4 regions of the Yersinia sp. KBS0713 genome follow, and region 4 is predicted to be linked to each of the others. Evidence: predicted binding sites of a transcription regulator. Region 4 holds the regulator's gene; each other region holds the start of a gene.

Region 1 (7,755 bases), 1.7 Mb from region 4:
GGACGCCAGATGTTTATCAGGGTGCACCTGCTCCGGTATCCACCTTCCTGGCCACCGCCAGCAAGATTGCCATCTTTGCGGTGGTGATGCGCCTGTTCCTGTATGCGCCAGCCGCCGACAGTGAAGCGGTGCGCTTAGTGCTCTCCTTGATTGCCGTGGCGTCGATTCTGTTTGGTAACTTGATGGCAATCAGCCAGACCAACATCAAGCGCCTGCTGGGTTACTCCTCTATCGCGCACCTTGGCTACTTGCTGATTGCGCTGGTGGCGGTGCAGACCCATCAGCTGGCACTGGAAACCGTCGGCGTCTATCTGGCCGGTTACCTGTTCAGCAGCCTGGGTGCCTTTGGTGTCGTCAGCCTGATGTCCAGCCCGTACAAAGGCCCGGATGCGGAGTCCCTGTTCTCTTATCGCGGGTTGTTCTGGCATAAGCCCATTCTCTCTGCGGTGATGACGGTGATGATGCTGTCACTGGCGGGTATCCCCATGACACTGGGCTTTATCGGCAAATTCTTCGTGGTGGCAATGGGTGTCAGCGCCAACCTGTGGTGGTTGACCGGTGCCGTGGTTTTGGGCAGTGCCATTGGTCTGTACTACTATCTGCGCGTGACGGTGAGTTTGTACCTCAGTGCGCCGGAAAAATTGGTGCGTGATACACCAAACAACTGGGCATTGACTGCCGGTGGTGTGGTGGTGCTGATTTCCGCGATTTTGGTGCTGTTCCTGGGTATCTACCCGCAGCCATTGATTTCGCTGGTGCAGTTGGCGCAACCGCTAATGTAACCATCGTTAACTCGGTAATTCCAACCCCCTGTCAGCAAAACTGGCAGGGGGTTTTGTTTTATATGGGTTTCTAAGTTGATAAAAGGTGAAATAAACAATAGAGCAATCCGTGTTCTATTTTTCTGTATTCATTGGTGATTTAAGTCACGTTTTTGATGAAACTATAGTAATAACTTGGTTGTTAATGTGATCTGAGTTGATAAAAAAGGTATGAATTCAGGTAAACTGCGCGACTTTCACTCAATACACGTTTCGTTTAACACTTTCGCGCAGGTAAATGCTGATGAACATTATTCTGATGATTGCCATTACCACCGGCATCCTCTCAGGTATCTGGGGTTGGGTTGCGGTCAGCCTGGGGCTTATCAGTTGGGCCGGTTTTCTGGGCTGTACCGCCTATTTCGCCTGTCCACAAGGTGGCTTGAAAGGGTTGCTGATTACCTTGTTAACCTGCCTGAGTGGGGTATTTTGGGCGATGATGATTATTCAGGGTAGTGCTTTGCAGCCAGAGTGGGCGATCCTCGGCTATGTGCTGACCGGTATGGTGGCGTTTTTGATGTGCATTCAGGCTTGCCAACAGTGGCTATCTTTCGTCCCCGGCACCTTTATCGGTGCTTGCGCGACCTTTGCCGGTAATGGCAATTGGAAGTTAGTGACCGCTTCACTGTTGGTTGGCGTGGTGTTTGGTTATGGGATGAAGAACAGTGGCTTGTGGCTGGCGGCGAGAAGAGAGCGCCAAGGGCGCAGCTCCTTGGAACCCTCGGTGAGGATAGATGCTGATTAGGGCGGTAGCGAAACTTCCGCCTCCAATCACAACAACACCAAATCAGATAAGGTGATTCGCCACTTTAACCACAATCTTGCGCAGTGGTGCAACTTCCCCCAGCGTCCCCATTGGGCGATGCAACTCGCCGGGGAACAATAGGGCGATATCACCGGGGGCCAGTGTTAACAAGGTTTCTGTACTGATCCCCTCAAACAGACCGAAATCCCGCTCACTATCAAAATCCATGGTCGGGCGCTGGCCTTGAGCAGAGGGCGAAGCACCAATCACCTCGCTACCCTCCAGCAGAATATGAATATCAATATAGTAGCGATGCAATTCAGGTGCCTGTTCATACAGTGGTTTGGATGCCGCAATAATATGATTTAGGTAAATTTCACGCCCCTCAATCTCTTGCTCGCCCGCAGGCAGATTAGCTAAATCCATCTGGCTGATGGTTGCCAATGTCCGGCGGATTGCATCCGGATAGAGCGGGTTATTCACCGCGCTTTTCAGTTCATCAAGTATCATAACTACTCCTCTAGGCTTCGGTGGCCCGCGCTTATGCGCAATGACTCACGCTATTTTCATCTGCCAGCGCGGCAATACAGAGTTCAACCACCCCAGCTACATCAGGCGAAATATCGATTTGGATGACATCTGGTTCGCTGGCCCCAGGGGCTTCCAATGTCGCGAACTGGCTCTTTAACAGGCTCTCTGGCATAAAATGCCCGGCGCGTTGCTGCATTCTGTGCAGCACTAAATCGTAATCACCGGTCAGCCACAAAAAACGGATGCCGTGGTTCCCTTCGCGCAGACGGTCGCGATACTGTTTTTTCAGTGCCGAACAGACCAAAAAACCCACTTCATTCTTTTGTTGCAAGCTATAGGCCACGTCACTTAGCCGCTCCAGCCAGGGGGCGCGGTCTTGATCATTTAGCGGCTGCCCTGATGCCATTTTCTGAATATTGGCGCGGGGATGCAGGTCATCACCATCAATAAATTTGGCGTTAAGGGCCAGCGCCAGCGCCTGACCCACACAGGATTTACCTGTGCCGGAGACACCCATGACAATAATGCATTTACCAGACATATCTTTCCTTTGTGCCTATCAGACTGCGACCAACATGCCGCCATCAACAAACAGTAGATGACCATTAACGAAATCAGAGGCTCTGGATGACAGATACACCGCAGCACCAATCAGCTCTTCCGGGTTCCCCCAGCGGGCCGCTGGCGTACGTTTGCACAACCAATCGGTAAAGGCTTGATCGTCGACTAGCGCTTTTGTCATCTCGGTTTTGAAATAGCCAGGGGCGATACCATTGACCTGAATGTTGTAACGGGCCAGCTCGACACACATACCGCGAGTCAGCATTTTGACCGCGCCTTTAGAGGCGGCATAAGGTGTGATAGTGTCGCGACCTAATTCACTTTGCATGGAGCAAATATTGATAATTTTGCCACGTTGGCGCTTAACCATATAACGGGAGACCGCTTGTGAAACCAAAAATACTGATTTCTGGTTTACGGCAATAACATCATCCCAATCTTTTTCTGGGAATTCAGTAAAAGCATGGCGGCGTTGAATACCGGCATTATTAATTAAAATATCAATAGCGCCAATACTGCTCTCTATTTGTGCGATGGCCTCATTAACTGCATCATGATCAGTTACATTAAAGGCCGCTGCATGAGCAACAAATCCACTAGCACGTAATTCTGCAACGGCTTTTTCTGCCCGCTCGGCGGTGATATCATTAATAATGATTTCCGCACCAAATTCGGCCAACCCTTTTGCCAATAAAAATCCGATGCCTTGTGCTGAACCTGTAATCAATACTTTGCGTTTTTCTAACGAAAATAGATTTTTCATTTTAATTCCTAATGGCGCTAATCAAGCGACATGTAAAATAGATGTCACGAGTGATGACTGCTGAGTGAATACAGTAATAAATTCAATTTCGGCAATAAGATCACAAATAATAAAGTTGTTATTATTCCCTAATATTGCTTTAAGCTGATGGAAATCCAATTAGCGGTATTCCCAATTAAATTGACCGTCTGAAAACATGTCTCTATCAGAACGTTTTCTGCTGTAGCAAACTGTGATGCAGATCACTTTAAATCATGTTACGACAACTTGTTACCGCTTACGTGAGCAATATCGCCTTGAGGATAGAAAAAGAGCGCCGTTAGCAGAGGCTTTGCCCATTTCATTAACAGCTTGCAGATTAACTTATTGATAATAAAATAACTTAATAATGATCAGCATGGTTGTTATGGCATATTTAACCGGTAACATGCTTTTCATTACACCAGCTAACAGTGCATAATCACGTTACCCATCCCGCACCTTTGCTCCAGGTATTTGCCATGAAAAACCAGCGTGTTACGTTACAGGATATCGCGTTACTTGCCGGCGTGACCAAAATGACCGTCAGTCGCTATTTGCGTACGCCGGAAAAAGTGGCAGCAGAAACCGGTGAGCGCATTGCCCAGGTGATGGCTGAAGTTAACTACAGTGCTGATTCTGAAGGGGAAACGGCTGTTAATCAAAAAAGTCCACGGATAGGAATCTTGGTGCCCTCCTTTAATAACCAGATTTTCTCCGATTTATTAGCCGGTATTGAGTCAGTGACGGCCGCAAGTGGTTACCAGACACTGGTGGTTAACTATAACTACAGTAAAGAGCGTGAAGAGGAGCAGATTATTAATCTACTCTCCTGCCAGATTTCCGGCTTAATACTCACGGACTCGGAACATACCTTACGCGCTGATAAATATCTGAATGCTTCAGAAATTCCAATTGCACAAGTGATGGATCTGGAGCCACAATTTAATCGCATCACCGTCGGGTTCAATAATTATCAGGCCGCCTACGATATGACCGCAACACTGCTCGCCAGTGGAAAACAGAATATTGTCTATTTCGGTTCCATGTCTGATATGCGTGATCGCAAGCGTTATCAAGGTTATAGCCAGGCAATGAGTGATGCAGGTTTCACGCCATTACATATTACCCCCAATAAAGTCTCTTCGGTCTCCATTGGGGCCGGGATGTTGGCATTGGCACGACAAATGTATCCGCAGATCGATGCTATTTTCTGTACCAATGATGATATGGCGGTGGGGGTGTTACAAGAGTGCTTAAAATTGGGCATGGCGATACCTGCGGCAATGGCAATTTCCGGTTTTCATGGGTTAGATATTGGTCAGGCAACCACGCCGGTGCTGGCCAGTGTCACCACGCCACGTTTTGAAATGGGTAAAGTTGCCGCTGAGATTTTGATTAAAAAAATTAAGAAAATCCCGACAATTGAACAGGTTGACCTGCATTATCGGATTTCCCTTGGTGGCACTATTTAAGCTTTCAGCCATCTCTGCACGGATGGTCACCCCTCATTTGCTGCTATTGTTTGCTGCAATGGCAGTCACTCACTCCCCATACTCTCCCTTGCTGTTACCTGATTCCCGCCATAACAAATTACCGCAGCTGATAACATTTCAGTAAATGCCTTACATAAATGATTAACGCTCATTTGATTAGCTGAAACAATTCAGCTCGGACAATGATAGCTGGCTCACGTTACCGGTAACATGTTTTCTTAACATGATTTACAGTGACCCACATCACAAAATAAAACATTGAAAACAGGTCTCATAACGACATTCGCTGAATGGCTGCATCATCCGATGATGACCTCTCGCCATTCTGGTTTCTTTGATTTATTGACAGGTCAGGTACTCGTAATGAAAAACAGCACGCAATCCAGCTCGAAACAAGCCGTATTAATCATCGCCCCAGTAATGGACTATCTGACGGAAAAATTGGAACAAAACTTCACTGTTCACAAACTCTTCCAGATGGCGGATCACGCGCAGTTCCTGGCTGAGCAGGGCAAGAATATTAAAGGTATTGTGACCCGTGGTGATATTGGCGTGACCAACGAAGTTCTGGCGTTATTACCTGAAGTGGAGATTATCTCAATCTTCGGTGTCGGAACTGATGCGGTTGATCTGGATTATACCCGTGAGCGCAAAATCATTGTGACCACCACGCCGGGTGTGCTGACAGATGATGTGGCTGACACCGCACTGGGGCTGATTATTGCTACCTCGCGCCGCTTATGTCAGGCCGATAAATTCCTGCGCGCGGGTCAGTGGCCACACAGCAGTTTGCCATTAGCATCCAAAGTGACCGGTAAACGCCTGGGGATATTTGGTATGGGGCGTATTGGTCAAGCTATTGCCCGCCGTGCCGCTGGCTTCGATATGCCAATTGCCTATACCGATAGGGTACAGATTGAGAGTCTGCCATATCAATATGTGCCAGATTTAATCACCCTGGCGCAACAGAGCGATATTCTGGTAGTGGCAATCTCGGGTGGGAAAGAGAGTGCCGGTCTGGTCGATAAAGCTATTTTTGCGGCGATGCCCAATGATGGGATGCTGATCAATATTGCCCGTGGCAGCATGGTTAATCAGGATGATTTAATTCATGCGCTGCAACAGCAAGATATTGGCGGTGCGGGTCTGGATGTATTTGCCGATGAGCCAAATGTGCCACAGGCATTAATTGAGATGGATAATGTCGTATTACTGCCCCATATCGCCAGCGCCACAAAAGAGACGCGCATTCAAATGAGCGATATTGTGTTCTCTAATATTCATGCTCATTTCTCGGGTCAACCAGCACCAACGGCCATCACTTATTAAAAATTAAGTCATAGCAATAATAACAACATTTTGTGAAGTTTAATTAACAGCTGCAAATATTCCTTATTTGTTTTCGATATTCCCTGCGTCTTTATGCGCGATGCAGGGTAATGCTTAGCTATTATCATGAGGCGTGTTTATATGGACAGTAAGATCCCTAATGCCCGTTGGTTCCGCGTTATTGTGCCAATAATGATTGCTTGTATTATTTCTTTTATGGACCGGGTCAATATTAGTTTTGCGCTACCTGGCGGTATGGAGAGTGATCTGGCGATTACCAGCCAAATGGCCGGCTTAGCGGGCGGTATTTTCTTTATTGGTTATCTATTTTTACAAGTGCCGGGTGGCCGTATTGCGGTACATGGCAGCGGCAGAAAATTCATTGCCTATTCTCTGGCGGTCTGGGCTGTTGTTTCGATTCTGACCGGTTTTGTCACCAACCATTATCAATTGCTATTCCTGCGCTTTGTGCTGGGGGTCTCTGAGGGCGGTATGCTACCGGTGGTCCTGACCATGGTGAGTAACTGGTTCCCGGAACGTGAAATTGGCCGCGCCAATGCTTTCGTCATGATGTTCGCCCCCATCGGTGGCATGTTCACCGCGCCACTGTCCGGCTTTATTATCAATGCACTCGACTGGCGCTGGCTGTTCTTCCTTGAAGGTTCCCTGTCCGCCATCGTGCTGGTGATGTGGTGGTTTGTTATCAGTGACCGCCCTGAAGAGGCAAAATGGCTATCGGCAAAAGAGCGCGACTATCTGGTCACTGAGTTGTCACGGGAACGCGCAGAGCGGATGCTTGATGCGCCGGTGACCAATGCCCCATTAAAAGCCGTGTTCCTGAATAAAGGGCTGATGAAACTGGTGGCGCTGAACTTCTTTTATCAAACCGGGGATTATGGCTACACCCTGTGGCTGCCAACTATTTTGAAAAATCTGACCGGCGGTAATATGGCCTCGGTCGGTATTCTGGCGATTCTGCCGTTTATTGCCACTACCGCTGGGATTTATGCCATCTCCACCCTGTCGGATAGAACCGGTAAACGCCGCCTGCTGATTATGATTTCACTGTTCTGCTTCGCCGCCGGTCTGGTGACCTCGGTGATTTTCCGCCACAACGTGTTGATCTCCTATCTGGCGCTGGTGGTGTGTGGTTTCTTCCTCAAAGCCGCAACCAGCCCATTCTGGTCTATCCCAGGGCGCATTGCCGTGCCAGAAGTGGCCGGTGGCGCACGGGGTGTCATCAATGGCTTAGGTAATCTCGGCGGATTTTGCGGCCCCTATCTGGTCGGCGTGATGATCTTCTTCTATGGCCAGAGTGCGGCGGTTTGCATGTTAGCAGGCTCCTTGATTATTGCCGGGTTGATTACCCTGACATTGCCAAAAGAGTGCGATGTTGAAGTTAAAACGCCGGGCAAGGCTATCGCGGGTAAAGGGCTGGTCAAGGCTAAACGCGCTTAAATCCGCCAGGCGGTATCGGCTGGATACCCTGCT
Region 2 (7,755 bases), 950 kb from region 4:
CAAAAGTGAAAAGCGCGTTGCTGGAGGAGAAATCCCTCAAAAGTACTGATATTTCAGTTGAAACCAACCATGGCGTCGTGACGCTGAGTGGCTTCGTTACTTCTCAGGCAGAAGCTGAAACTGCCGTTGAAATTGCCGCAAACGTTGAAGGTGTAAAATCCGTTAGCGATAAGCTGCATGTGAAAGATCAGAAAACACAATCGGTTAGTGAATATGCTGGCGATGCTGCGACAACCAGCTCCATCAAGGCCAAATTACTGGCTGATGACATTGTCCCGTCACGTAAAATAAAAGTTGAAACCACCGAGGGTGTGGTGCAGTTGTCCGGTACTGTTGAGAATAAAGCTCAGTCCGAACGTGCTGAAAGTATCGCCAAAGCGGTAGATGGCGTGAAAAGTGTCAAAAATGATCTGAGCATCAAGCCTTAATTGTTATCCGACTGACGGGTGTTTCGTGGGTTATTGATTAGCCCACGGAATATTAATTAAAACGGTAAGGAGAAGCTTATGTTTCGCTGGGGCATCATATTTCTGATTATTGCATTAATCGCTGCGGCATTAGGTTTTGGTGGGCTGGCGGGCACTGCAGCCTGGGCGGCGAAAGTCGTCTTCGTCGTCGGTATTGTGCTATTTCTCATCAGTTTGTTTACAGGACGTAAGCGCCTTTAGTATGGCGAGAGGGTTACAGCAAAGGTGAAGAAGGGGTATCCTCGACACCTGTTGTAGCCGAATTAAGGATGGATGGTGGGATACAGAATACCTATCACGCTCGGAAATATTGAGCCACTCGCCTATAAACCATATCAACCCGGTAAAATGGCGTTGGTGTGTGAGGGGGGCGGGCAGCGGGGAATTTTTACAGCCGGTGTGCTGGATGAGTTCCAGCGCGCCCGCTTTAACCCTTTTGATCTGATGATCGGCACATCCGCTGGCGCACAAAACCTCTCCGCTTTTATTTGCGGCCAACCCGGCTATGCCCGTCGCGTCATTACCCGTTACACCACAACCGCTAATTTCTTCAATCCATTACGTTTTGTCCGTGGTGGGCACTTAATTGATCTCGATTGGCTGGTGGATATCACTTCACAGCAACTGCCGCTGGCACTCGATCACGCCGAACAGCACCTGATTAATGGGCGCGAATTCTTAATGTGCGCCTGCCGTAGTGATGATTTCGAGCCAACCTATATCGCTCCCACCCGTGAAAGCTGGCTACCGGCGCTTAAAGCCTCCAGTGCCATTCCCGGTTTTTATCGTCAAGGCGTTGATTTGGATGGGATAAGTTATCAGGATGGCGGCATCAGTGATGCAATTCCGGTTGAAGAGGCCTATCGCCGTGGCGCGGATACTATCGTGGTTATCCGTACTGTTCCTTCGCAGGCTTACTGTACCCCGCAATGGATGAAGCGGATGGAGCACCTGCTGAGTGAGAGCAGTTTGCAGCAGCTGGTGCGGATCATGCAACAGCATGAACAGAGCTATCATCGCATTCAGCAATTCATTGAAAAGCCGCCGGGTGACCTGCGGATTTTCGAGATTTTCCCGCCCAAACCCCTCGCCAGTAATGCACTGGGGAGCCGTGTGGCGGCACTGAATCAAGATTACCATTTGGGCCGCCGCTGTGGCCGCTATTTCCTGGCCACTGTTGGGCACTGGCTCTTGCCCCGTGACCGGCAGTATCAAGCTGAAATGGGGGGCGAGAAAACTGCGATCCCTCTCTCCCGCCGTATGATCCAGCCACAAGATATTAACCAGCTAGATGATATGGCTGAGTTGATTGATAGCGATGATTCTTCATTTGATATCATTCAAACGCCAGATATCATCACTCCCGTCGATTCAGTTGCCGTGGCAAATCAACATATTCCACCTCAGATGACCGTGGCAGACAGCGGGCTAATTGTGCCGACCACCACGCACAATAAAAGCAAAAGTAAGCTGTTGGCGGGCGAGATTATTTCGCCTCCGAGCGCGGCAAAAAACAAAGGTGATACGGCCTAATGACACTGATAGCGGGGCCGACGCCCTCATTTATTGATCCCCCCTATTTTGTTGACACCCACTGTCACTTTGACTTTCCACCATTCAGCGGTGAGGAGGTTGCCAGCTTAGCGAGCGCTGCGCAGGCGAATGTCAGGCAACTGATTATCCCTGCTGTGAGTGTGGCTTACTTCCCCCGCATTTTAGCTTTGGCTGAGCGCTATCCGCCGCTGTTTGCCGCACTGGGTATGCACCCGCTCTATATTGCTGAGCATCAGGAGGCAGATTTAGCGGCGCTGGCCTCTTATTTGGCGAATAAACCGGAAAAACTGGTGGCGGTGGGGGAGATTGGTCTGGATCTCTATATGGATGAGCCGCAGTTTCTACGACAATTAGCGCTATTACAGGCTCAGCTTAAGCTGGCTAAACAGCACGATCTCCCGGTTATTTTGCACTCCCGCCGCTCCCATGATCAACTGGCTGCCGCATTGCGCAAAGCTGCATTGCCGCGCACTGGTGTGGTGCATGGTTTTGCTGGCAGCTTAGCGCAAGCGCAGGCATTCATTCGTTTGGGTTATTACATTGGCGTTGGGGGAACCATCACCTATGAGCGGGCGCAGAAAACCCGCAAGGTTATGGCGGCATTACCGCTCTCGGCTCTGTTACTGGAAACTGATGCGCCGGACATGCCATTGGCCGGTTTCCAAGGTCAACCCAATCGACCCGAGCGTGCTGCCCATGTGTTCGCGGCCTTGTGTGAATTGCGCTCAGAAGCGCCGCAAGAGATAGCCACCCATCTGCTGGCGAATAGTCAGCGCTTATTTCGCTTACCCTCTGCTGATAAGCTTTCGCGATAACCCCGTCCCTCGATTGCACATGAAAAGCTAACTAATAATTAGCGTGCCATTTCTTCTATTGTGATTTTTCTGTGACCATCATCACAATAAATATCAAACAGTTGCTCTGAGTTGTGTTTATTTGTGACAGAGATTGTTTGATAGCGCGCGCTTGTCGGTATAATCCCGCCCATATTATTTTCATACAAATCATTAACAGGATGATCTTACATGCTTATGAGCTTGGTCGGGATGGCAGTTCTGATATTAATAGCCGTGCTTCTTTCCAGTAATTTTAGGGCGATTAATATCCGCACTGTGGTGGGGGCATTTATTATTCAGGTGGGCGTCGGGGCACTAGTGTTATATGTGCCGATTGGACGTCGTATCCTGGGCGGGATGTCTGAAGGTGTGGCGAACGTTATCGCTTACGGTAATAGCGGTATTTCATTTATGTTTGGCGGTTTGGTTTCCGACAAAATGTTTGAAGTCTTTGGCGGTGGCGGTTTTATCTTCGCCCTGCGAGTATTGCCGGTTATTGTCTTCTTCTCATCATTGATCGCGGTTTTGTATTATCTCGGCATTATGCAAATTGTGATTAAGGTGTTAGGCGGCGGCTTACAAAAGCTGCTCGGCACCTCACGTACCGAATCCCTCTCCGCGACCGCCAACATTTTTGTTGGGCAAACGGAAGCCCCGCTGGTCGTGCGGCCATATATTGCCACCATGACTCAATCAGAACTGTTTGCTGTGATGTGTGGTGGTTTAGCCTCGGTCGCCGGTTCAGTTTTGGCCGGTTACGCGCAGATGGGGGTGCCGTTGGAATATCTGATCGCCGCCTCCTTTATGGCGGCTCCGGGCGGGCTGCTCTTTGCTAAATTGATGGTGCCAGAAACTGAAAAAACCCGCGATACCGTCGATGCCACCACCCTGATTGCTGAAGATGACCGACCAGCTAACGTGATTGACGCTGCGGCTTCCGGTGCTGCCTCTGGTCTACAACTGGCGCTGAATGTCGGCGCAATGTTGCTGGCTTTCATTGCATTGATTGCATTGCTAAATGGTATTTTGGGCGGAATTGGTGGCTGGTTCGACTACCCGCAACTCTCGCTGGAGCTGATTCTGGGCTGGGTATTCTCCCCAATCGCTTACCTGATTGGTGTGCCGTGGAGTGAAGCAATGGTTGCTGGCTCCTTTATTGGCCAGAAAATCATCGTCAACGAATTCGTGGCATTTATGAATTTCGGTCAATATCTACAGGCGGAAGAGTTAGTTAAAGCGGCAGGCTTGCAGGTGCTTTCTGATCACACGAAAGCGATTATCTCCTTCGCGCTCTGTGGTTTTGCTAACTTGTCATCGGTCGCCATCTTACTCGGTGGGTTGGGCAGCATGGCCCCGAATCGCCGCCATGATATCGCGCGATTTGGTCTGAAAGCGGTTGCCGCAGGGACACTGTCGAATTTGATGAGTGCTACCATCGCCGGCTTCTTCCTGGCCCTGTAATTAGGCTAGCTAACCCTATTTCTGCCCATAAGCTATTCTTGATGCTAGTGGGCATAATAGTGTTGGTAAGCCATAAATCAGGTTATTTTGTGATTCCAATCACATATAATATTGGCGCGTTACAAATTACTATTGATTAGTGTGAAATTGAACACACCTCAGGTGTTGATAACGTGTTCAAATAGCATGATTAACTTTTCTGAGTGAGAGCTGCGAATATTGCGGCAACTTCCAGTAAGAAGAGTATTGCGGTGAGAAGGATCTCAATTGCAACCTAGGGGATTACCCATGGGGCTTTCTTCAAGGAACCAAGTCCGCTCGCCAACGTCTTGAGTTCAAAGCCAGAGATATCAATACACTCTCTGGTTCACTCATAAATAAATGCTCAGTTCTGGCAAGGTGCCGGGGCTGAAATAGTGTTGGAGAGTTTTATGACCGAATTAACCGCCTGCGCGAATCTGCATGATTATGCCAAACGCGCGCTGAGTTTGATGGATTTAACCACCCTGAATGACGACGACACTGATGATAAAGTTATCGCGTTGTGTCGTCAGGCAAAAAGCCCTGCCGGTAATACGGCAGCAATCTGTATTTATCCTCGCTTTATTCCTATTGCGCGTAAAACATTGCGCGAGCAAGGTACACCTGAAATTCGCATTGCGACTGTGACTAACTTCCCACATGGCAATGACGATATTGCCATTGCTCTGGCCGAAACCCGTGCTGCCATTGCTTACGGTGCTAATGAAGTTGATGTGGTGTTCCCTTACCGCGCCTTAATGGCGGGTAATGATAAGGTCGGTTTCGAATTAGTGAAACAGTGCAAAGAAGCTTGCGCTGCCGCAAATGTATTGCTGAAAGTCATTATCGAAACAGGGGAGTTAAAGCAAGAGCATTTGATTCGCCAGGCCTCTGAAATTGCCATCAAAGCAGGCGCTGACTTTATCAAAACCTCCACCGGTAAAGTGCCGGTGAATGCCACATTGGAGAGTGCGGGCATCATGATGCGCACCATCCGCGATTTGGGGGTGGGTAAAACCGTGGGCTTCAAGCCAGCGGGCGGTGTACGCACCGCTGAAGATGCCGCGCAGTTCCTACAACTGGCCGATCAATTGATGGGTGAAGGCTGGGCAGATGCTCGCCACTTCCGCTTTGGGGCGTCCAGTCTGTTAGCCAGCTTATTAACAACTCTGGGTCATCAGAGCGATAGCAAAAGCAGCGGCTATTAACTGTCTGCGCCGATTTGAATTTAGCCAATAACTGAATTTAGCAGATGCACTGCGGGCCAATTTGCTCGCAGTGCGGCTTTCATTCCATAAACAGGGGGATGCCTTGTTTCTCGCACAAGAAATTATTCGTAAAAAACGCGACGGTCAGCCACTAAGCGAAGAAGAAATTCGCTTCTTTATCAATGGTATTCGCGACAATGTGGTTTCCGAAGGGCAGATTGCTGCTTTGGCGATGACCATTTATTTCCATGATATGAGCATGCCTGAACGTGTGGCGCTCACCATGGCGATGCGTGATTCAGGCACGGTACTGAACTGGAAGAGCCTGAATCTCAATGGCCCAATTGTGGATAAACACTCCACGGGCGGTGTAGGCGATGTAACATCACTGATGCTTGGCCCAATGGTCGCCGCCTGTGGTGGTTATGTGCCGATGATTTCAGGCCGTGGTTTGGGGCATACCGGTGGCACACTGGATAAACTGGAAGCCATTCCCGGTTTTGATATTTTCCCCGATGACACTGCATTTCGCAAAATCATTCAGGATGTCGGCGTGGCAATTATCGGCCAAACCAGCTCGCTGGCACCGGCGGATAAGCGCTTTTATGCCACCCGTGATATCACCGCGACAGTGGACTCTATTCCGCTAATTACCGCCTCTATTCTGGCTAAGAAACTGGCGGAAGGGTTGGATGCGTTAGTGATGGACGTTAAAGTCGGCTCTGGTGCATTTATGCCAACGTATCAGCTATCCTCTGATTTGGCGCAGGCGATTGTCGGCGTCGCGAATGGTGCTGGTTGCAAAACCACGGCGCTACTGACTGACATGAATCAGGTCTTGGCCTCCAGCGCGGGTAATGGCGTTGAAGTGCGCGAAGCGGTGCGTTTCCTGACTGGCGAGTATCGCAACCCGCGCCTGCTGGAGGTGACCATGGCGCTGTGTGTGGAGATGCTGCTGTCCGGCGGCCTGGCCCAAGATGATGCCGATGCCAGAGCCAAGCTGCAAGCGGTGCTGGATAACGGCAAAGCGGCGGAACTCTTTGGTCGTATGGTGGCGGCGCAAAAAGGCCCAAGTGATTTCGTTGAGCGCTATGACAGTTACTTGCCAGTTGCCATGTTGAGTAAGCCGGTCTTTGCTGAGCGGTCGGGGATTATCACTGCCATGGATACACGTGCATTAGGTATGGCCGTGGTAGCCCTCGGTGGTGGTCGTCGTCGCGCCACAGATGCTATTGATTACAGTGTTGGTTTAACCGATATGGCCCGTTTGGGTACTCATGTTGATGGTCAACTGCCATTAGCCGTGATTCATGCCAATAACGAAGATGATTGGCAGCAGGCGGCAGATGCCGTGCGCACGGCCATTACACTGGGTGACAAAGCAGCGGAAGAGACGCCCGTTATCTATCGCCGTATCACGGAATAATCGCCCCATTTTGATGATCCCCGCCAGGCGGGTGAATCTTTGCAGGAGAGAATAATGAAACGTACATTTATTATGGTTTTAGACTCGTTTGGTATCGGCGCGAGCGCAGATGCTAACAAATTTGGTGACCAAGGGGCGGATACACTGGGCCACATCGCTGAAGCCTGCGCCCGTGGTGAAGCTAACGTGGGTCGTAGCGGCCCATTGACGCTGCCGAACCTGAGCCGTTTAGGGCTGGGTAAAGCGGCGGAAGAGTCGACCGGTAAATTCCCGGTAGGGCTGGATAAAGATGCTGATATCATTGGCGCTTATGGTTATGCCAGTGAGTTATCCTCCGGTAAAGATACGCCATCAGGCCACTGGGAAATTGCCGGTGTGCCGGTCTTATTCGACTGGGGCTACTTCAGCGATGTAGAAAATAGCTTCCCGCAGGAGTTGCTGGATAAGTTAGTCAAACGCGCCAACTTGCCGGGCTATCTGGGTAACTGCCACTCAAGCGGCACGGTTATCCTCGACCAACTGGGCGAAGAGCATATGAAAACCGGCAAGCCGATTTTCTACACCTCAGCTGACTCGGTGTTCCAGATTGCCTGCCATGAAGAGACATTTGGTCTGGATCGCCTGTATGAGCTGTGCGAAATTGCCCGTGAAGAGCTGACCGAGGGCGGCTACAATATTGGCCGCGTGATTGCACGTCCATTCATTGGTGATAAGCCGGGTAACTTCCAGCGCACCGGCAACCGCCATGATTTAGCCGTTGAACCGCCAGCACCGACCATGCT
Region 3 (7,755 bases), 1.8 Mb from region 4:
AACCAATATTGAATTCTTGAATATCGTCCCCGATAATAGATTAGCTAAAGGTGATCGCATAGATAATAGCTTTATCAGCTATAGTGATTTTATCCAGTTCCTATCAAACTTGTTTAATATTTGGGTAAATGGCTACCAAGGGAGGATAAACATTGCGGTTTTTGACGATTTTATGAAAGTACTGAAAAACCCAAAAAACAAACCGGCGGCATGTTATTGGTCTGGAAATTGCTCACAAGAGATAATCACCTTAGAACCTAATGGTGATATCTCTCCCTGTGACAAATATGTCGGTGATAAAGACAGCATCTATGGCTCACTATTAGATACTGATTTGGCCGATTTATTAGCTTATTCATCACACAACCAACAAGCCATCAATGAGGAGATCGAGGCGACAGAAAAAATGCGTCATTGTAAGTGGTTTTCTATTTGCCACGGGGGGTGCCCCCATGATCGGGTGATTAATCGACGACATACCGAAGGATATAATGATACATGTTGCGGGACTGGAAAATTACTGGCAACCATTCAGCATTATTTAGTCAATGCTCACTAAGGCTATATGCATTGTGGCTATCGAATACAGCAGAAATTATTATTAACCGCATTCCACCTGTCAATTAAGAGGTGGAATGCCCGTTATGTTGACCTTTTTAAGCTGGCCTTTTCAGATTAAAACGCCGACCCCGGCTGTAATAGAAAAGCTTGCTCCTCAGCACTGGATACTCGCCCGAGAATATGATTGCGGTGCGGGTAACGGCCAAAACGATCAATAATTGCTTTATGGCGCAATTCATAATCTAGTTGGAGCTTATTGCCTAATTCGGTATATAACGTCAACGCTTGCTGGTGAATTAATGCTGATTCTGAATGCATAAAGGGCATATACAAAAAACCACGTTGTCTATCAGATAACAGACCGACCTGACCACTGCTAACAGCCTCTTGTGCCAGCACTAACGCCATGCCATCACAGGAGAAAGATGCGGGAAGATCACGAAACATATTTCGGCTGAACTGATCTAATACCAGTATTTCAGCCAAACGCCCTTCGATATTTTGCCGCCAATGGGCCAGTTCCCCCTTTGATGCAGCCTGCCAGACAGAACCAAAATGTTGGCGTAGATGGGCATCAAAATCCTCATCCTTTTTAAACCATAACGCCGAGTCCATTTCACTAAACCAGAATTTAAGAATTTTTTGATAGTCCATATTATCCCCCTGTTTTGTCAGACGACGATAAATGCCAATGAAAAAGAGCCGCGCCGATCAAGACAGTCTCAGTCTGTGGCCTCCATCCATTCACCCACTATACATTCTCTGCCATAATGGCTCTCTTATTTGGTAGCTCTGCATCCGCCATACCCTTAGCAGGGTGCACACAGACCACGGAGTTCAGCATGGATCACTGTAATACCTCGGATTTACTCTCTCTGGAACAAGCACTGACAAAAATGCTGTCACAGGTCACGCCATTGCAAGCAACAGAAATTGTCCCGTTAACCGATGCTGCGGGGCGTATCACAGCCCGTGCAATAACTTCCCCCATTGCTGTTCCCCCTTTCGCCAATTCGGCTATGGACGGTTATGCTGTGCGCTGTAATGAGCTTAGCAGCGGACTGCCATTACCGGTGGCTGGCAAGGCTTTTGCGGGGGCGCCCTTTAAAGATTCGTGGCCTGCCAATACCTGTGTCCGCATTATGACCGGTGCCCCTATTCCTGCGGGGGCTGATGCCGTCATCATGCAAGAGCAGGCCATGGTGAGCGAACAAGGTGTCACATTTAATGGCAGTGTGCATATCGGGCAAAATATCCGTTTAGCGGGGGAAGATATCGAACAAGGTGCGCCAGTGTTCCCCGCGGGCGTAAAATTAGGCGCAGCGCAACTCCCCTTGCTGGCATCATTGGGGATTGCCGAAGTCACGGTTTTCCGCACCTTGAAGGTCGCCATTTTCTCTACTGGCGATGAGTTACAGCCGATCGGGCAGCCGTTGGGCGAAGGGCAGATTTACGATACTAATCGCTTTGCGGTGCGCTTAATGTTGCAACAGTTAGGATGCCAAATCATTGACCTCGGCGTCATCCCTGATGATCAGCAGGCATTGCGTAAGGCATTTGAGCAAGCCGATGGTACTGCAGATCTGGTTATTAGCAGTGGCGGCGTCTCAGTCGGTGAAGCGGATTACACCAAACAGATGCTGGAGGAGTTAGGTGATATCGGTTTCTGGAAATTGGCAATCAAGCCCGGCAAACCTTTTGCTTTTGGCAAATTAGAGAATGCTTGGTTCTGTGGCTTACCGGGTAACCCGGTCTCAGCGGCCCTAACCTTCTATCAGTTAGTGCAACCGCTAATTGCCAAGCTCTCCGGCCACTCTGAGTGGCATCCGCCAGTGCGCCTGAAGGCAAAAGCAGTGACTAAATTGAAAAAATCTCCAGGTCGTTTGGATTTCCAGCGCGGGATTTTCTCTACCAACGCCAACGGCGAGCTGGAAGTGCGTACCACTGGCCATCAGGGGTCCCATATATTTAGCTCATTTAGTCAGGGGAATTGTTTTATCGTACTTGAGCGGGAGCGTGGTTCAGTTGAAATTGGCGAAATCGTTGAGATAGAGTTATTTAATGCGCTGCTAGGGAGCTGAGATGTTGCCTGAACTTTCCGATGCACAAACTCTGCGTTACAACCGGCAAATCGTCCTGCGCGATTTTGATTTTGACGGTCAGGAAAAGCTTAACGCAGCTAAGGTGCTGATCGTTGGATTAGGTGGCCTGGGGTGTGCGGCGGCACAATATTTGGCAGTGGCCGGGGTGGGCCATCTTAGCCTGCTGGATTTTGATAGGGTTTCTCTGTCCAACTTGCAACGGCAGATTCTGCATCGCGATAGCCGTATCGGGATGTCTAAAGTGGCCTCTGCGGCGCTGACACTATCAGAGATGAACCCCCATCTGACACTGAAAACAGTTGATGCCCAGTTAGATGATGAGCAACTCGCTACCACCATTGCTGAACACCAATTAGTGTTGGATTGCACGGATAATGTCGCCAGCCGCGAACAATTGAATCGTCTGTGCCATGCACAACGTAAACCCCTGGTTTCAGGCGCTGCCATTCGGATGGAGGGGCAAATCACTGTCTTCACCTATCAGGAGAATCAGCCCTGTTATCGCTGCCTTAGTCGATTGTTCGGCAATAATGCGCTCACCTGCGTTGAAGCTGGGGTGATGGCCCCATTAGTGGGTATTATTGGTAACTTGCAAGCAATGGAAGCGATAAAATTACTGGCCAATTATGGTCAGGTGATATCCGGCCGTATATTGATGTACGACGCCATGACCGCAGAATTTCGCAGTTTAAAACTAGCAAAAGATCTCAATTGCGAGGTTTGCAGCAAGATTTAGCGGAGTTCAGTGCAAAAAAAAGCTGATGCAATGCATCAGCTCTCTTATTAGCACCCGATCAGATAATCAGGACTGGATACCCTGGCTACGCAGATAATCTTCGTAATTGCCGGTAAAGTCGATCAATTTGCTTGGTGTCATTTCAATCACTCGGCTCGCCAATGAACTGACGAACTCACGGTCATGGGAAACGAAGATTAACGTGCCTTCGTACATTTCCAGTGCCATGTTAAGCGCTTCAATGGATTCCATATCCAAATGGTTGGTTGGCTCATCCATTACCAGAATGTTAGGCCGCTGCATCATCAACTTACCAAATAACATCCGCCCTTTCTCACCACCAGACAAGACCTGTACTTTCTTCTTGATATCATCCTGGCTAAACAGTAAACGGCCCAGCACACTGCGCACAGCCTGCTCGTCATCTTTTTCCTGTTTCCACTGACTCATCCAGTCAAATACCGTCAGATCGATCTCAAAATCGCTGGCGTGATCCTGCGCGTAGTAACCTATCTTACTGTTTTCAGACCATTTTACGCTGCCAGAATCTGGCTCATAATCCCCTACCAAGGTTTTCAGCAAAGTAGATTTACCGATACCATTTGGCCCGAGGATAGCCACTTTCTCACCCACTTCCAGACGCAGATCCAGTTTTTTAAACAGTGGGCCGTTATCAAAACCTTTCGTCAGCAATTCAACTTCCAGCGCATTGCGGAACAACTTTTTATCCTGATCAAAGCGGATAAACGGGTTCTGACGGCTAGAAGCTTTTACTTCATCAAGCTGAATTTTATCAATCTGGCGGGCGCGCGAAGTGGCCTGCTTGGATTTAGAGGCGTTGGCACTAAAGCGACTTACAAAGGATTGCAGCTCAGAGATCTGGGCTTTTTTCTTGGCGTTATCAGAGAGCAGACGATCGCGAGCTTGAGTCGCAGCCGTCATGTATTCATCATAGTTACCCGGATAAACACGCAATTCGCCGTAATCCAGATCCGCCATGTGGGTGCACACCATGTTCAGGAAGTGACGGTCATGGGAAATAATGATCATGGTGCTGCTACGTTCGTTCAGCACTTGTTCCAACCAGCGGATAGTATCGATATCCAGGTTGTTGGTAGGTTCGTCGAGTAACAAGATTTCTGGGTCTGAGAACAGGGCCTGCGCCAACAAGACACGCAATTTGAAGCCGGGAGCGATTTCGCTCATCAAACCATAATGTTGCTCAACCGGAATACCGACACCGAGCAGCAATTCACCGGCACGGGCTTCTGCGCTGTAACCATCCATTTCACCATAGGCAACTTCCAGATCAGCCACTTTATAGCCGTCTGCTTCACTCATTTCAGGCATGGCGTAAATGCGGTCGCGCTCTTCTTTTACTTCCCACAATTCGCCGTGACCCATAATAACGGTGTCCAGCACTGTGTTGTTTTCAAAGGCGAATTGGTCCTGACGCAATTTACCCAAGCGCTCATTTGGGTCAAGGAATACGTTGCCGCCGCTTGGTGCCAGATCACCACCAAGGATTTTCATGAATGTGGATTTACCACACCCATTAGCGCCAATCAGGCCATAGCGATTACCGCCACCGAATTTTACTGAAATGTTCTCAAACAGCGGCTTGCTGCCGAATTGCATGGTGATATTGTTAGTACTTAGCACAGAGCTCGCTCTCGATTGGATTACTGAATAGGGATATTCAAGAATTATAGAAAATGTGATTCGGCGCGCATTATGCCACAAGATGGCAAGAGTATCGCCTGCAGTTTTGCACGAAATCTCAGCAGGGGGGATAAATCCGAAGATGAACCACGGTTTTAGCCGAGGTTGTTGCGAACTATCTACAGTAAAAAGAGGCGAAAACGCCCCTAAAGTCACCTCAATGGAGACCTAAGCTATCAGTGCTATGCCCCATCAATACATTGCAATGCGCGCTGCTTATCCAGCAAAAAAGGTCGCAAATAGCCCACCGCATTCGACATCGGTAACACCTCTTCGCTGAGACGAATATTCAGCACATGACAAATATAGTGACGCCGATGCACTATTCTTTGCCAAACCTCTGGGTAATGGGTCGCAAGGTCATGACGCAGTTGTTGATCCGCCAGCGCAATACACTCCTCAGCACTCACGCCGGCATAACCTTTTACCGCAGGAATAATATCAATTTGGAATAGCATACCACTGCTGATTATCTCTTCCGAATCACTATAAATAGGTGAACACAACCACTCTTCATCAGCCACTAAATGACCGGGATTTAATGACCAGTGATATTGCGATTTAGGGAGTACTGCCTCAACGAGCGAATAGATCTCTTTGCCCAACATGCCAATACGAATATTTTCTAACCAGGCCACTACAGTGGTGTAATAAGGGATTGCGACTCTATCGAGATAATCCCTTTCCGCTAAAGGCAGTTCATCTGCGTGATGGACAGCATAACCAGTTCGGCTACTCAGGCCGCCTTTAAACCCAGTGGTCAATGAAATCTTATCGCCAAGTTGCACCGCTTTATCTCCGGGATACAAATTAGCTTGTTCAAAACGAGCACCCGTCGCTGCAATCATCACCACGGTATTCGGTTGCCCTTCGTCAGCAAGATAACTGCCCAGCTGTTTTTCTGTTTTACCAATCTCTACCGCAGCCAGTGCCTTAAGAATACAATTAGATGCCAGATTCGCCCCATATTCATAATGAGCCAATTCATTAGCATTATTGGTGACTCTGGCCGCTGTATCACTGCCAATAAAAAGCGCGGTAGCATTAATCACCGCCGTGGTTGGTGAAACGGATTGCTTAATCGCATCCACAATAAAATAGGGAAGATCAAACAGCTGGCTATTATCGTCCCGTTTGCTGGTAAAGAGTTTCCATCCCGCCACCCCGACCTTTTTAGCTTGCTTAATACCGGTATCAGCCAATAACTCAACCAATGTTTTGCTGTTTTCCATTGGCTGATTTGGCAAAGAGAAATAGGGAACATGAATTCCGATATTCTCCACTCTGGCATATTGCGATAACTTTAAATTCTCGTTGCCCAGTAATAAATAAGTCTCCCCTGAGACATGCAGCACCATCGCTGCTTCTTCAAAGCGGGGGATAAACCCGGCAAGATACTCAAAGTTGCCACCATGCTCTTTGTCAGCATAAACGAATAGGTAATCGAGATCAGCCCGCACCATATTGCTGATAATTTTGGCTTTACGAGCAGCAATGGTGCTATCACTAATTGCGACCTTGGATACAGCGTTAAATCTTGATGGTGCGTCAATAGAGTTAAGTTTTACCTGGCGCTTAACAATCATCTTTTCCATAACCATCATGATCCTCGTTAGTTAATTTAAAATCAGCTGCCCGGTTATCTCCTTTGCGCTATAACCACTTAGCATCGCGGGTAAAGGAGATAGTTAACCAGCGATGGGGGCCGGACTCACCAATTGCATGGGAGATTTCATCACGTATTTTGTCAAAATAAGGTACACCACTATTTTCCATTTCAGGCGGTATAACAACATGAATTTCAACAAATAAGCCTCGACCAATACGAGTGGCGTAATGTGAATAGTCAATAAATTTATATTTCGCCATCAGCTCATCCATTAAGTTTTCCATGGACGAATCTAACGTATCTGGTGTCATTTGTAATACTTCGCGCACTGCCGCAATCACCGTTTTTATCGGAACAGGTATCAGTATCAAGGTTAACAGTGCTAATACGCTGGGGTCGGTATAAACAATTAAGTGCTCATAACGGGTGCCTTCCATGCTCCAGGAGAGTAAAAAGGCCACCAATAAAGCAGAACTAATGCAAGCTGACATCAGCCAGCTCTTGGTATCCAGCGCTATTAGCTCAGACTTAACGCGCTTATTCAAACGATGCTGTTTTAAGAAGATGGTGAAACAGAAAATGCTAACAACCAGAGCATAAACAATCGCCCAGCCGAGTTCTAACTCTCGACCACCATCAATAATACCTTTAATAGCATTAACAAATGCATACAGACAGAGGAAAGCCAATAAGCTGCCATTAAAAGCCAATACCAGCGGCTCTACATGCCAGAAACCATATTGAAAACGCCGGCTATTCGGTTGGCCTAGCAGTCGTGAAACCAATAAGGATAAACTGCACATGCCGGCATCTAAGGCGGAGAACATGCCATCAAAAATAATCGACATCGAACCACAAACAATACCGAAAACAATCCCCATGGTGGCAATAATCAAAGTACAAAAAATCGATCGCCGTAAAATCTGCTGTTCAAGTTTAGTGTCATGTAGCATAAGTGGAGCCTGCTCATTGAGTGTCGTCATGATTACAACCTACTGTTTATTATAATCTATTACTTTTATTTT
Region 4 (7,755 bases):
CCGGTAAATTACCAATACTGGGGGTTTGCCTGGGCCATCAGGCGCTAGGGCAAGCTTTTGGTGCGCGTATTGTGCGGGCGCGGCAGGTGATGCATGGCAAGACCACCGCGATTTGCCATAATAATCAAGGGGTTTTCCAAGGGCTGAATCAGCCGCTGACGGTGACTCGCTATCACTCATTAGTCATTGACGCCGATTCACTACCCGCCTGTTTTGAGCTGACCGCATGGACGGAGCGAGAGGGCGAAATGGATGAAATCATGGGTATCCGCCATCGCACCTTGCCACTGGAGGGCGTGCAGTTTCATCCGGAGAGCATCCTCAGCGAGCAGGGACATCAATTATTGGCTAATTTCCTTAAAAATTAGCAGGTTAAGTTTCCCTCATCAATAAAATAATCTTTTTGTTTGCTTGCTTGTGATTTTTTATGCATATTTTGTGATTATATTTTCATTCGTCAGTAGTTGGCGGCTCAATGGATAATTAGAGGTGGGCAGGGCAATGTCAGATAAACTAACAGTTAATCGCAGTACATTCGATCAGGTTATTTTGCCTGTTTATGCACCAGCACAGTTTATCCCGGTAAAAGGGAAAGGTAGCCGAGTATGGGATCAGCAGGGCACGGAATACATTGATTTTGCTGGCGGGATCGCGGTTACTGCCCTTGGCCACTGCCATCCGGCGCTAGTGGCGGCCCTGCATCAGCAGGGTGAGACGTTATGGCATACCAGTAATGTATTCACCAACGAGCCAGCGCTGCGTTTGGCGCAAAAACTGATTGCCGCCACCTTTGCCGATCGGGTGTTTTTCGCCAATTCGGGCGGTGAAGCGAATGAAGCGGCATTTAAGTTGGCCCGTCATTACGCCATTGAGCGCCATAGCCCGTATAAAACCAAAATCATTGCTTTCCATAATGCATTCCATGGTCGCACCTTGTTTACCGTATCCGTCGGTGGTCAGCCAAAGTACTCCGATGGTTTTGGCCCGAAACCGGCCGACATCATCCATGTGCCGTTTAATGATCTGGCCGCAGTGAAAGCGGTGATGGATGACCACACCTGCGCGGTGGTGCTGGAGCCGATCCAAGGGGAGGGCGGGATTACCGCCGCGACACCTGAGTTCCTGCAAGGTGTGCGCGAGCTTTGTACTCAACACAAGGCACTGTTGGTGTTCGACGAAGTGCAAAGTGGCATGGGCCGTAGCGGCAAGTTGTTCACCTATATGCACTATGGCGTGACGCCGGATATCCTCACTACGGCGAAAGCCTTGGGTGGCGGGTTCCCGATCAGTGCGATGCTGACCACCGAAGAGATTGCCTCGGTGATGGCCGTCGGCACCCACGGCACCACTTATGGTGGTAATCCTCTGGCTTGTGCAGTTGCTGAAGCCGCGCTGGATGTGATTAATACCCCAGAGGTCCTTGAGGGTATTGAACAGCGCCATGGCCTGTTTGTGCAGGCGCTGGAAGTGATTAACCGCAAGTACTCGGTGTTTAGTGATATCCGTGGCATGGGGCTGCTGATTGGTGCTGAGTTAGCACCGCAATACCGTGGCCGGGCGCGGGAGTTCCTGACCGCAGCGGCGGCAAATGGGTTGATGATCCTCAATGCCGGGCCAGATGTATTGCGCTTAGCGCCTTCGCTGGTGATTGAGTTGGATGATATCCAGCAAGGAGTGGCGCGTTTAGAGAGCGCTATCGCCAGCCTGGTGAATGAGAGCTAAATTTACTCTCCGGTAAACGTCTGATCCCGCAACTTCCGGCTGCGCCAAATACCGTGGTGGGGCTGCTGCTGCCAGGCCATCGACGACACGGTATGCATAACACTTAAATGTGACAGGATACGCCGCAAATTTCGTTCCAGTTCAGATATTTGCGTGTCGACGGCCACATCCGGTGCTTGCACAAAATCATCACTCCCCTCGCAGCTGTCTGATTCTAGCCGCTGCTGGCACTGCTGAATCGCCATCTCACATAGCTGCAAATACTCTGTCGCTAGCGCGACACTCATGAGGTTGTGACCCGCTTCAGGCGGCGTGGTTGATTCAGTTAATGGATGTTCCCGCGTAAGAATAGTCATTTCGTTGATATGTCCAACAATCAACTCGCTATGGGTCGCCCACAGCCGCATATCCGCTAAATATTTTGAGTTGAATCCCGGCTCTTGCATCGCCTGATTCAGTGAGCTTAAGACGGTATTACTGGCTTTGTTCACCTCAATACGTTCATAGGAGAGCTGGGTAATATCAGGGTGTGGGGCCAGCAACAAGCGCAGGATCTGCTGGTAAGCGCTGAGTGCCTGATGGGCATTTTTACGCAGCAACCCGCTCTGCCACTGAGGCCACAGCCATAAGGTGCTGGCAAAGGCCAGCGCACAACCAATTAAGGTATCCAGCAGACGTGGGACTAAAAAGTCAGCGCCATCACCGGTTAATAGCTGCAAGATATACACCGCCGTGATGGTTCGACCAATAACCGCTAGCCCGTAGTTGTTACGTTGCACCAGATAGGCCACCAGTGTGATCAGCAACATAATGCCCAGTGTCACCCCCTCCGGCATCTGTAAATGCAGCAAACCTGCCGCCAACACCAGCCCGATCAGTGTCCCGAGGGCGCGGTGATAGATGCGCACCTTAGTCGCGTTATAGCCGTTTTGTACCACCAACATCACGGTGAGTAAGATCCAATAAGGTTTTGGCAGGTGCATCAAGGCACCAATATAGCTGCCTGCGGCCAGTGTCACCCCCAGTCGTGCGGCAGCGCGCAGCGCACCAGACTTAAATGAGAGGTAACTGATAAGGGCGGGCCAAAATGGCTGCTGTTGCTGGCTGGAGATCAACTCGCGCTCATACAGCGGGCGTCGGTCACTCAGGATCTGGATAACGTGGCTGGTATGGTAGTAGCAAAATTGCGCCACTGGATTATTGGGGTGCTGCTGGGCTATCTCTTCCAGTTCAACCAGCGCATCGCCGGCGGTGAAATTTCGCTTGGCACGGTGGTGATAGAGAATATCATCGGCAATAACGCGCATTTGAGCTGAGATAATCTGCGTATTGCGGCGAAGTACCTCCTCTATCCGACTATGCTCCAGGAGGTCTCGCACTCTATCTGACTGATTCAGCGCCGCAGTAATGTGCTCTTGCAGGTCTAGCGCCATCTGAAATAGCCCCAATAGCCGTTTGCGCTCCGCCTTGGTGGCATTGTTGATTAAGTTAAATTGCTGATAAAGCTGGTTAATTTTGTCCATTATCCCCTGTTGCCGATCAAGCAACGGGGGGAGCGCCTTTTCCGGCTCTACATGCTGGGAGAGTAGGTTGTATTTAGCGTCGCAATAATCTGCCAGTAAATGATAAAGCTGGCTTAGTGGCTCACGGATCGGCTGGTCTCTGCATAACCGGAACCACAGCCAGTTAAAGAGGCCGTACCAGAGTGTTCCGACAGCGCACAACAGGGGTGCTTGCCAGATAGGTGCGCGACCAACCATGCTTAGGCTGAATATTGCGGCGATTAACGCGGCGGGCAACAAGTGGCCATGGAGGGGGCTGATTGCGCCGTTGACACCGAGCACCAGTGCTAGCCCGAGCATGATCCACGGCAAGGGAATGTGCCACAGCAACAGCTGCTGGGTCAGGAAGCTGCTCAGTGTAAAGAGCGCGCCACCAATAATCAGCCGCCGGAAGAAGTGTTGGTGCGGTGTATCCAGCGAGGCAATATTGCAACACGCGGGTATCAGGGAGAACATCAGTCCGAGTCGCAGCTCGCCGATAGCAAAGCCTAGGGCTGCTGGCAGGCAGAGAACTAATGTTTGGCGTAATGCATAGTTTACTTCAGGATGATAAATAACCCGTTGCCACTTCATTTAGGCCCCAGAAATTTATTAATCACAAAAGATTGAGAAAACCGATGCCGAGGGTATCGGCACCGGTTTATAGGGAATTAACGGGTGCCGTAAACGACAATCGTTTTACCGTGTGCGGAGATCAAGTTCTGATCTTCCAGCATTTTTAGTATCCGCCCCACAGTTTCGCGGGAACAGCCAACTATCTGACCAATTTCCTGGCGGGTAATCTTAATCTGCATCCCATCTGGGTGGGTCATGGCATCAGGTTGTTTTGCCAGGTTAAGCAGCGTTTGTGCAATGCGCCCAGTAACATCAAGGAAAGCGAGGTTACCCACTTTCTCGGATGTAATCTGAAGGCGGTTCGCCATTTGTGAAGAGAGGCGCATCAAGATATCTGGATTTACCTGAATCAACTGACGGAATTTTTTGTAAGAAATTTCAGCCACTTCACAGGCGGTTTTTGCTCTAACCCAGGCACTACGCTCTTGGCCTTCTTCAAATAATCCAAGCTCGCCGATGAAATCCCCTTGGTTTAAATAGGAGAGAATCATCTCTTTACCCTCTTCATCTTTAATCAGCACCGCAACGGAGCCTTTCACGATGTAGTAAAGCGTTTCGGCCTTTTCACCTTGGTGAATTAGCGTACTCTTCGATGGGTATTTGTGGATATGGCAATGAGACAGGAACCATTCGAGAGTCGGGTCTGTTTGTGGCTTGCCGAGAACCATTCGCTGTTATCCTCTGTTGTTATCGCTGCCTAACTTAACAGGGCTCAGAGTTCCCTGTACGGCGTGCTTTTAAAATACACTTTCTTTTAGCATATTAATTTGCTCAATTGCCGAAAGGTATAGCCAAGATACGTACTGGATAGAAACCCTTCACTGAGTATTGGGAGCTACCCTATTTAATTCTAGAAACAACACTTTCGGTTCTGTTTGTAGCACAGGATGAGGTCAGTGTCTTGTGTTGTATCGCTTCAGCATGATGAACATCGGGTTACATTGCCAGTTTCTAAATGAAAGGGTAGTCTGGATCAGAAAATTTAACTGGGAGCGAGTGTTATGCAGGCACGTGTAAAGTGGGTTGAGGGGCTGACATTTTTGGGTGAATCGGCGTCAGGACATCAAGTTTTGATGGATGGAAATGCCGGTGATAAAGCACCTAGCCCGATGGAGATGTTGTTGATGTCAGCAGGTGGCTGCAGCGCGATTGATGTGGTCTCTATTTTGCAAAAAGGGCGTAACGATGTGCGCGATTGTGAGGTCACGTTAACCTCTCAGCGTCGCGAAGAAGCACCGCGTCTGTTTACGCAAATCAATTTGCACTTTATCGTCAGCGGTAAGGGGCTTACTGACAAAATTGTTGAGCGTGCGGTTGAGCTGTCAGCAGAGAAATACTGCTCCGTCTCCCTGATGTTGGGTAAAGCGGCGACCATTACCCACAGTTTTGAAATTCGTGAAATTGCCTAGTTAATCAGCACCCTAGTGATGTTCAACGTTCCTGGTGTTGCAGCCAGCATCATCGCAACGCCAGAAACGAAGGAGATTAGCCGATCGTCTTGCCCTCCAGTAGTTGCTGCACTAACGGGGCCATAATCAGCTCCATTGCCAGCCCCATCTTTCCACCCGGCACCACCAATGTATTGATATTAGAGATAAATGACCCTTGCAACATTGCCAGCAAGTAGGGGAAGTCGATCTGGTCCAAACCTCGAAAATGAATGACAACAAAACTTTCATCCAGCGACGGAATGGCTTTAGCCGCAAAAGGGTTGGAGGTATCGACAGTCGGCACGCGCTGGAAGTTAATATGGGTGCGCGAGAACTGTGGCGTAATGTAGTTAATGTAGTCGTCCATTGATCGCACGACAGAATCCATCACCGCTTCACGTGAGTGACCGCGCTCGCCAGTATCGCGCACCAGCTTTTGAATCCACTCCAGATTGACGATAGGCACCACGCCCACCAATAGATCCACGTACTTCGCCACATCATGATGCTCGGTCACGACGCCGCCGTGTAGCCCCTCATAAAACAGCACATCGGTGGGTTCTGGCAGTGGCTCCCATGGCGTGAAGGTTCCCGGGATCTGGTTATAAGGCACCGCTTCATCATAGGTGTGTAAGTACTTACGTGAGCGCCCAGTGCCGTGCTTGCCATATTCCGCTGCACTTTGCTCCAACTGACCAAAATCATTGGCTTCAGGGCCAAAGTAGCTGATATGCCGACCTTGATCCCGCGCCTTACGGATGGCGGCATCCATTTCAGGGCGGGTATAGCGATGGAAGCTGTCACCTTCAATTTGCGCCGCGCGAATATTCAACTGCTGAAAAATTTTACGAAACGCCAGACTGGTGGTGGTAGTCCCTGCGCCACTTGAGCCGGTAACGGCTATAACCGGATGTTTAGTTGACATATTAGCGGTAACTCCATGGGGTGAGATCCTCAGTGGCCGGGCGGCATTTGCCTGTTCATCTTATCGGTAAAGGTTATTTTTAGGGCAAAGTCTCCGGCTTGTCACCTTGATTTTCATCAAATCTCTTTGTGAGACGGTGAAGATTACGGCTGCTCTTCGGCGTCGGCGCGGAAAGAGCCTCGCGGCATGATATTGATGGTTTCGTGTAACTCAGACCAGACTAAAACCGCGTCACCGCTCAGCAGCTGACGGCGGACATCCTCGACTTTTTGCGCTAATGAGCGCTCATGTTCGCCGTAATCTGTACCTTCACGCAGCACAAAGGTTTCCAGCAGATTATCCAGCGTTTCACCGTCGATCTGCTGCCAGGGAATGATCATGAATGTTGCTCCAGATAGGGGGTGAGCCAGGCGGGAATACGTTGCTCCAGCCACATTTTTGGGTGTTTCAAGGAGCCGCCGACAAAACCGACGTGGCCGCCGTGCTCGGTTAACTGATAATCAATATTGCCCGGCAGTGTATTGATATTGGGAATGACTTCCGCCGTCATAAAGGGGTCATCTTTGGCATGAATGATCAGCAGTGGGATCTTAATCTGCGGCAATAGCGGCAGAGCACTGCAACGGCGATAATAGTCTAGCGCATCATTAAAGCCATGAATTTTAGCGGTGATTACTTCATCGAAATCTCTGACTCGCCGCAATGCTTTCAATTGCGGCAGCCCCAGCGGCAGACTACCGGGGTAACGTAACAGCTTACGGGTGGCGTTTAACTTTAGTTGCCCCAGTAAATAGTGCTGATAGACCCGCGAAAAACCTTGCTCCATGCGGTTGGCACAAGGCTCCAGCATCAGCGGGGCTGAAACTACCACCGCCGCTTGCAGCAGACTCTCCTCTCCTTGCTCCGCCAACTGCCCTTGTTCTGCCAGATAGATCGCCAGCATGTTGCCGCCTAATGAGACTCCTACCGCCGCGGTGGGTGCCTGACCATAGGTCTCCCGCAGCCAGCGCAGAAAGAAGCGCGCATCTTCTGTTTCACCGGAGTGATAAATGCGAGTCTTGCGATTCGGCTCCCCACTGCATCCACGGAAATGCATCACCACTCCCAGCCAGCCTTCGGCCTGCCAGGCGCGCAGCAAGCCATGGGCATAGGGGCTGTAGAAGTTCCCCTCCAGCCCATGGAACAGCACCACACGGGGCTTATGCCGCGCCAGTTCGGGATTTTCACTCCAGGCCAGATCGACAAAATCGCCATCGGGCAACTCCAGCCGCTGCCAAAAAGGCTGCAACTGCACATGACGCCTGACCAACCGGGGCAGCAGCGTTTGTAGATGTGGGTTACTGGCTCCGGCCAGCGGACGAAATAATTCATGCATATAGTGAATGGAAATCATGTTGTTGCTCTTGTGTGATCAATAGCACACTGTTAGCTTCATGGGTATATCGCGCATCATTTTTGGGTGGGAGGCACCCGTCTCATGGAACTGAGTTTATTTCTTTCA

What was found. Region 4 encodes CRP, which controls carbon source genes, mostly activating them, when cyclic AMP is high. Its sites were predicted from a motif close to ATGTGANNNNNNTCACAT; they were not measured.
Region 1: the regulator CRP is predicted to act here: its motif matches at 3,652-3,669, upstream of idnO (gluconate 5-dehydrogenase).
Region 2: the regulator CRP is predicted to act here: its motif matches at 4,458-4,475, upstream of deoC (deoxyribose-phosphate aldolase).
Region 3: the regulator CRP is predicted to act here: its motif matches at 5,115-5,132, upstream of FFE93_RS13975 (ABC-F family ATPase).

Annotation. Positions count from the first base shown of each region.
Region 1 is NZ_CP042173.1:3,019,921-3,027,675, reverse strand. Features, by position in the region: gene nuoN (NADH-quinone oxidoreductase subunit NuoN) at 1-782, shown strand, start outside; gene FFE93_RS14380 (DUF1097 domain-containing protein) at 1,066-1,566, shown strand; gene FFE93_RS14375 (YhcH/YjgK/YiaL family protein) at 1,609-2,076, opposite strand; gene FFE93_RS14370 (gluconokinase) at 2,108-2,638, opposite strand; gene idnO (gluconate 5-dehydrogenase) at 2,657-3,421, opposite strand; gene FFE93_RS14360 (substrate-binding domain-containing protein) at 3,922-4,914, shown strand; gene FFE93_RS14355 (2-hydroxyacid dehydrogenase) at 5,299-6,264, shown strand; gene FFE93_RS14350 (MFS transporter) at 6,406-7,722, shown strand.
Region 2 is NZ_CP042173.1:3,814,103-3,821,857, reverse strand. Features, by position in the region: gene osmY (molecular chaperone OsmY) at 1-428, shown strand, start outside; gene FFE93_RS18145 (DUF1328 domain-containing protein) at 507-668, shown strand; gene FFE93_RS18140 (patatin family protein) at 741-2,000, shown strand; gene FFE93_RS18135 (TatD family hydrolase) at 2,000-2,836, shown strand; gene FFE93_RS18130 (NupC/NupG family nucleoside CNT transporter) at 3,047-4,318, shown strand; gene deoC (deoxyribose-phosphate aldolase) at 4,750-5,547, shown strand; gene deoA (thymidine phosphorylase) at 5,651-6,973, shown strand; gene deoB (phosphopentomutase) at 7,028-7,755, shown strand, end outside.
Region 3 is NZ_CP042173.1:2,920,529-2,928,283, forward strand. Features, by position in the region: gene darE (darobactin maturation radical SAM/SPASM protein DarE) at 1-559, shown strand, start outside; gene FFE93_RS13960 (DUF924 family protein) at 676-1,215, opposite strand; gene moeA (molybdopterin molybdotransferase MoeA) at 1,404-2,642, shown strand; gene moeB (molybdopterin-synthase adenylyltransferase MoeB) at 2,644-3,399, shown strand; gene FFE93_RS13975 (ABC-F family ATPase) at 3,466-5,061, opposite strand; gene FFE93_RS13980 (M24 family metallopeptidase) at 5,304-6,716, opposite strand; gene FFE93_RS13985 (cation diffusion facilitator family transporter) at 6,775-7,713, opposite strand.
Region 4 is NZ_CP042173.1:225,195-232,949, forward strand. Features, by position in the region: gene FFE93_RS00910 (aminodeoxychorismate synthase component II) at 1-368, shown strand, start outside; gene FFE93_RS00915 (aspartate aminotransferase family protein) at 502-1,722, shown strand; gene FFE93_RS00920 (YccS/YhfK family putative transporter) at 1,725-3,857, opposite strand; gene crp (cAMP-activated global transcriptional regulator CRP) at 3,935-4,567, opposite strand; gene FFE93_RS00930 (OsmC family protein) at 4,901-5,308, shown strand; gene FFE93_RS00935 (phosphoribulokinase) at 5,385-6,254, opposite strand; gene FFE93_RS00940 (YheU family protein) at 6,398-6,634, opposite strand; gene FFE93_RS00945 (hydrolase) at 6,631-7,629, opposite strand; gene FFE93_RS00950 (LysE family translocator) at 7,732-7,755, shown strand, end outside.